Regions from separate parts of the Thioclava litoralis genome, predicted to be linked through region 2. Evidence: riboswitches for the same ligand, from Rfam matches in the RefSeq annotation. Region 2 holds a riboswitch; the other holds the start of a gene.
What was found. A riboswitch is a leader RNA that binds a small molecule or an ion and turns the genes downstream of it on or off. The one in region 2 is predicted to bind thiamine pyrophosphate.

Region 1: another riboswitch for thiamine pyrophosphate. It lies ahead of thiC (phosphomethylpyrimidine synthase ThiC); the one in region 2 lies ahead of thiD (bifunctional hydroxymethylpyrimidine kinase/phosphomethylpyrimidine kinase).

The regions. Positions count from the first base shown of each region.
Region 1 is NZ_CP135445.1:248,202-251,608, forward strand. It holds gene ihfB (integration host factor subunit beta) at 1-49, shown strand, start outside; gene RPE78_RS16965 (LapA family protein) at 52-414, shown strand; gene RPE78_RS16970 (phosphoribosylanthranilate isomerase) at 421-1,062, shown strand; TPP riboswitch at 1,137-1,257, shown strand; gene thiC (phosphomethylpyrimidine synthase ThiC) at 1,368-3,152, shown strand; gene RPE78_RS16980 (PLP-dependent aminotransferase family protein) at 3,381-3,407, shown strand, end outside.
Region 2 is NZ_CP135443.1:910,310-913,716, reverse strand. It holds gene RPE78_RS04450 (ABC transporter permease) at 1-1,587, shown strand, start outside; TPP riboswitch at 1,628-1,730, shown strand; gene thiD (bifunctional hydroxymethylpyrimidine kinase/phosphomethylpyrimidine kinase) at 1,797-2,600, shown strand; gene RPE78_RS04440 (FAD-dependent oxidoreductase) at 2,597-3,407, shown strand, end outside.

The DNA of each region.
Region 1 (3,407 bases), on a different replicon from region 2:
GACCGGCAAGCTGCTGCGCGACCGTCTGAACGGGGTGGAGGAAGAATAAACATGATCCGCGCCCTGCGTTACGCCATCCTTGCGATCCTTGCGGTCGTTCTTATCGTCATCGCTCTGTCGAACACGCAGATCGTCACGCTGCGTCTGCTGCCGGAAGAAACGGCAGGGGTGCTGGGATTTGGCTGGTCGTTACAGGTGCCGTTGTTTGTGGCGATCATGGCGGGCGTTCTGCTGGGGCTCTTGATCGGCTTCGTGTGGGAATGGGCGCGGGAATACCGCATCCGCTCGCGCGGCGCACAAGAGGCCCGTAAGGCCAAGGCGCTGGAGCGTGAGCTGGGGCATCTCAAGCAGCGCCATGAAGGCCCGCAGGATGATGTTCTGGCGGTTCTGGAGCGCGCGCCCTCGGCCCGCTGATCCTCTATGGCCCCCCGCGTCAAAATCTGCGGTCTTAGCAAGCCCGCCCATGTCGAGGCCGTATCCCGGAGTGGTGCGGCCTATGCTGGTTTTGTCTTCTTCCCGAAGTCGCCGCGCAATGTGACGATTGCTCAGGCGCGCGAGCTGGCGTTGATGGTGCCGCTGGGCGTGGCCAAGGTCGCGCTGGTGGTCAATGCAACGGATGCCGAGCTTGATGCCATCACGGCGCAAGTTCCCCTTGATATGCTCCAGCTTCACGGCAAGGAAACGCCCGAGCGTGTGGCCGAGATACGTGCCCGCTATGGTCTGCCGGTGATGAAGGCCCTGGGCGTGGCCGAGCCTTCGGACCTAGAGGCGATCCCCGCCTATGAGGCCGTGGCCGACCAGATCCTTGTGGATGCCAAAGCCCCGAAAGGGGCCGCTTTGCCCGGCGGTAACGGGCTGTCGTTCGACTGGACGCTGATTGCGGGACGCAAATGGTCCAAGCCGTGGATGCTGGCGGGCGGGCTGACCCCCGAGAATGTCGCCTTGGCGATTGCGCGCACAGGGGCCAATCAGCTGGATGTGTCTTCGGGTGTCGAGTCCGCGCCCGGAGTGAAAGAGGCGTCTCTTATCAAAGACTTCGTTGCGGCGGCGGGCGCTGCCTGAGCGGTTTTGGCCAGCCTTGCACAGCGCCAATCTGTGAATAGCCATTGACGGCGCATCTTATTTCGGCAAATCTCCGGCCCTGTCAGGGGAGTCCCGCCTAAGGGACTGAGAGGCTGATTGGAAGCAATTCCGGTGACGCGACCCTTTGAACCTGACCCAGTTGATGCTGGCGTAGGAAGACCGAAGGGCAATTCCGCATTCCATATCCTATGGGCGGTCCTTTCGGGCCGCTTTGGCCCTTGCGGCCCGCAGTGGCCTATTCCCTCGCAGTTTTTGGTTGGGTCTTTTCGAAAGAGGAGACCGACATGAAAGATATCGTCCCGACGATTACCACCGGCGCGCTGATCGGCTCGCGCAAGGTGCATAAGGAAGGCCAGATCCACGCGCTGCGCGTGCCCATGCGCGAGATCGAGATCTCGAACGAGGAGGCGCTGTGCGTCTATGACAGCTCGGGCCCCTATACCGACCCGCTGGCCGAGATCGACATTACCAAGGGCCTGCCCGAGACCCGTGGCGGCTGGCTGCAGGCGCGCGGCGAGATCGAGGAATATGAGGGCCGCGCCATCACCGATGCCGATAACGGCTTTGCCAAGGGCGACCGCCTCGTGGCGCCGTTCCCCGTGCAGCGTCCGCCGCTGCGCGCGATTGGTGACCGCGCCGTGACGCAGCTCGCCTATGCGCGGGCAGGGGTGATCACCCCCGAGATGGAATTCGTCGCCATCCGCGAGAATGAGGGCCGTATGGCCGCCTATACCCGCGATGGTGACCCGATGGGCGCGAACCTCCCCGATCTGGTGACGCCGGAATTCGTGCGTCAGGAAATCGCGGAAGGCCGCGCGATCATCCCCGCCAATATCAACCACCGCGAGCTTGAGCCGATGATCATCGGGCGCAACTTCAAGGTGAAGATCAACGCCAATATCGGCAATTCGGCAGTGACCTCCTCGATGGAAGAGGAAGTCGAGAAAATGGTCTGGGCGATCCGCTGGGGCGGGGACACGGTGATGGACCTCTCGACGGGGCGCAATATCCACAATATCCGCGACTGGATCATCCGCAACGCGCCAGTGCCGATCGGCACGGTGCCGCTGTATCAGGCGCTGGAAAAGGTCGGCGGCGTGGCCGAGGATCTGACATGGGAGATCTTCCGCGACACGCTGATCGAACAGGCAGAGCAGGGGGTCGATTACTTCACCATCCATGCGGGCGTGCGTCTGCATATGATCCCGATGACCGCCAAACGCGTCACGGGGATTGTGTCGCGCGGTGGGTCGATCATGGCGAAATGGTGCCTGCATCATCACCGCGAAAGCTTCCTTTACGAGCATTTCGACGAGATCTGCGACATCTGCCGCCGCTATGATGTCAGCTTCTCGCTGGGGGACGGCCTGCGTCCGGGCTCGATTGCCGATGCCAATGACGAGGCGCAATTTGCCGAGCTGCGCACCTTGGGCGAGCTGACCAAGATCGCATGGGCCAAGGATTGTCAGGTGATGATCGAAGGGCCGGGCCATGTGGCCATGCACAAGATCAAGGCCAATATGGACGAGCAGCTCAAGCACTGCCACGAGGCGCCCTTCTACACGCTTGGACCGCTGACCACCGATATCGCGCCGGGCTATGACCATATCACCTCGGCCATTGGTGCTGCGATGATCGGTTGGTTCGGCACGGCGATGCTGTGCTATGTGACGCCCAAGGAACACCTTGGCCTGCCCGACCGCGACGATGTGAAGACGGGGGTGATCACCTATAAGCTGGCCGCCCATGCCGCCGATCTTGCCAAGGGCCATCCGGGGGCGCAGCGCCGCGATGACGCGATCAGCCGTGCGCGGTTTGAATTCCGCTGGGAAGATCAGTTCAACATCGGGCTCGACCCCGATACCGCGCGCGAGATGCATGACGAGACCATGCCCGCGCAGGCGCATAAGGTGGCGCATTTCTGTTCGATGTGCGGGCCGAAATTCTGCTCCATGAAGATCAGCCATGACATCCGCGCCGAGGCCCAGCGGCAGGAGGGCATGGGCAAGATGGCCGAGAAATTCCGCGAGGGCGGGGCGCTTTACATCCCCGAACCGACCGAAGGCTAACGCCTAAAACTGTGGGCGCAGAAATTTTTGTGCGCCCACAGTGCCGCATTCGAAATATTGCTCTCGTTTTTATGACTGAGGCGCAGGTTTTCTGTGCGCCAGATCACGGCTGCCCGCCTTGCGAAGGCTTCCGTTAGGCGCTAACGCTGCGTTCAGGCCCTTTGGGCATTCTATTTCACGCGGCCACGCAAGGGCGTGATCCGCCAGACGAGACGCAGGAGACGAAAAATGGACTGGACGAAAGTGCTCGCACGC
Region 2 (3,407 bases):
GTGTTTTACTGGCAACTGATCGTGCTCGGCGTGGCAGGAATTGCGGCGGGGCTGGGGCTGGCCTGCCTTCTGGTGCTGGGCTCTGGCGGGCTGATCGGGCGGGTCATGCCGATCCCGGTGGATCTGCGCCTGAGCGCAGGCCCGATGGCCGAGGCCGCGATGTATGGCGCGCTGGTCACAGCGATCTTCTCGCTCTGGCCGCTTGCGCGCCTGTCACAGACGCGGGTGGCGCGGCTTTACCGCGCACGGGCGCGGGGGCTGCCGCCCTTGGGGATGCTGGCGCTGATCGCGCTTCTGGCGGCGGTGCTGGTGGGGGCGTCAATGGCGCTGTCGGGCCTGCCGTGGCTGACGCTCGGGGCCTTGGGCGGGGTGGCAGGGGCGCTGGCTTTGCTGGCGCTGACGGGCTGGCTGACGAAACGTCTGGCGGCCCGCGTGCAGCGGATCGTGCGGGGTGCGCCTGCGCTGCGGGTGGCGTTGGCGGGGATTTCCGGCCCGAACTCCGAGGCGCTGCCGGTGGTGCTGTCGCTGGGGCTGGGGCTTTCGGTCCTGTCGGCCATCGGGCAGGTGGATGCGGGGCTGCGCAATGCGATTGCGACCGACCTGCCAAAACAGGCACCGGCCTTTTTCCTGCTGGACATCCAACCCGACCAGCTTGCGCCTTTCACCGCGCAGATGCAGGCCGATCCGCAGGTGGAGCGCGTCGAGACCACGCCCATGCTGCGTGGTGTGATCACGCGGATCAACGACAGACCTGCCCGCGAGGGCCGCCCCGACCACTGGGTCTTGCGCGGTGACCGTGGCGTGACCTATGCCGCCACCCCGCGCGAGAAAATCGTGGCGGGCCAGTTCTGGGCCCCCGATGATCAAGGCCCGCCGCAGATCAGCTTTGCCGCAAAGGAGGCGCAGGAGCTTGGGCTGAAGCTGGGCGACAGGCTGACCGTCAATATCCTTGGCCGCGACATCACCGCGCCGATCACCTCGCTGCGCGATGTCGATTTCTCGACGGCGGGGATCGGCTTTGTGATCACCTTCAACCCTGCGGCTCTGGCGGGCGCGCCGCATACCCATCTGGCCACACTCTACGCCCCCGAAACCGCCGAACCCGAGATCCTGCGGCATCTGGCGCAGGCCTTCCCCAATGTCACCGCCGTGCCCGTGCGCGAAGCCATTGGCCGCCTGACCGAGGCGCTGCAGACGATTGCCCGCGCCACCTCGCTTGCGGCCAGCGTGACGCTGGTGACGGGGGTGATCGTGCTGATCGGGGCCTCTGCGGCAGGCGAGGCCCGCCGCGCATGGGAGGCGGCGCTGTTGAAAACGCTAGGCGCCAGCCGTGGCCGTATTCTGCTGGCGTTCCTGCTGCGCGCGCTGATCCTTGGCGGTGTGGCGGGGCTGGTGGCTGTCGGGGCGGGGGCGCTGGCGGGCTGGGCGGTGCTTACGCAGGTGATGGAGCTGGGCTATCACATGGCGTGGACACCGGCGCTTGTCATCCTGTTTACCGGCATGGCGGCGGCGCTGCTGGCGGATCTGATGTTTGTGATCAGGCCCCTGCGGGTGCGGCCTGCGCGGATCTTGCGGCAGGCCGATTGAAAGACCTCTTGTATCGCTGCGCCGCGAGGTCTAGCTTGGCGCAAATCCGTTGGGGTGCCCCTATGAGGGGCTGAGAGGCGTCACGCCAACCCATCGAACCTGATCCGGCTTGTATCGGCGTAGGGAACGGAACCAAAGCGATGGGTGCAGCCTTTCTGCATCCCCTTTTTCCGCCCGTGCCGAGATGCCGGGAAATTGGAGGAAGGGATATGGTCGCGAAACTTCTCAGTATCGCAGGATCGGATTCGGGCGGCGGCGCGGGGCTTCAGGCCGATCTCAAGGCGGCTTCGGCGCTGGGGGTCTATGCCATGAGCGCCGTCACCGCCGTGACCGCGCAGAACACGCGCGGGGTGACGGATGTGGTGCTGATGTCGCCCTCTATGCTGCGCGCCCAGATCCGCGCCTGCCTGGACGATATCGGGGCCGATGCGATCAAGATCGGCATGCTGGGCTCGGCCGAGCTGGTGCGGGTGGTGGCCGAAGAGATCGCGGGATTTGCAGGGCCTGTGGTGCTGGACCCCGTGATGATTGCCAAATCCGGTGATGCGCTGCTGGCCAAAGAGGCCGTGGCGGCGCTGACATCCGACCTGCTGCCGCTGGCAAGCCTGCTGACCCCGAACCTGCCCGAGGCCGCCTGTCTTCTGGGCCTGCCCGAGGCGCAGGAGGCCGATGAGGCGCAGGCCCGCGCGCTGCGGGCGCTTGGCCCGAAGGCGGTGCTTCTGAAGGGCGGGCATGCAACGGGGCCTGTCTGCACCGATCTTCTTCTGGCCGAGCAGGTCTCTTATTTCACCGCGCCCCGCTGTGTCACGCGTCACACGCATGGCACGGGCTGTTCGCTGGCCTCGGCCGTGGCGGCGGGGCTGGCACTGGGGCAGCCGCTGCCGCAGGCGGTGGTGCGCGCGCATGGCTGGCTGCAGGGCGCGATCCGTGCCGCTCAGGGGTTGCAGATCGGGCAGGGCCACGGGCCGGTGCATCATTTCCACGAAATCTGGCCGATGGAGGCTCTGGCATGAGCATCGATTTCACCATTCTGGGCGCGGGCGTGGCCGGGCTGACCACCGCGCAGGAACTGACCACGCGCGGGGCACGGGTGCAGATCATCGACCCGCATGGCGCCCCCGGACCGCATGGCTGTAGCTGGTGGGCAGGGGGGATGCTGGCACCCCATTGCGAAAGCGAGATCAGCGACGAGATCGTGGTGCGCCACGGCCTGCGCGCGGCCGACTGGTGGGCCAAGGCAGGGGTGCCGGTGACCCATCGGGGCACTCTGGTGGTGACGCTGGCGCGCGACCGGCGCGAGCTGGACCGTTTTGCGCGCCGCACCGATGGCCATTGCTGGCTGGATGCGGCGGGCATTGCCGCGCTGGAACCCGATCTGGCCGACCGCCATGAACGGGGCCTGTTCTTCGGGACCGAGGCCCATATCGAACCGCGCGTGGCGCTGGCCGTCCTGCGCGAGGGGCTTGCGGACAAGGGTGTCGAGATCATGCCCGACGCGCCGCATCAGGGACGGCTTGTCGATTGTCGCGGGCTGGAGGCGCGCGACCACCTGCCCGCCCTGCGCGGGGTGCGCGGGGAAATGGTGGTGCTGCGCTGCCCGCAGATCGGGCTGTCGCGCCCCGTGCGGCTGCTGCATCCGCGCTATCCGCTGTATATCGTGCCACGGGGCAACGGGATCTTCATGCTGGGGGCGTCACAACTGGAAGGCGACAGCCGCGGACCATCGACCCTGCGCTCGACGGTCGAGCTGCTCAATGCCGCCTTCGCGCTGCATCCGGCCTTTGCCGAGGCCGAGGTGCTGGAGCTTGGGGCCAATGCCC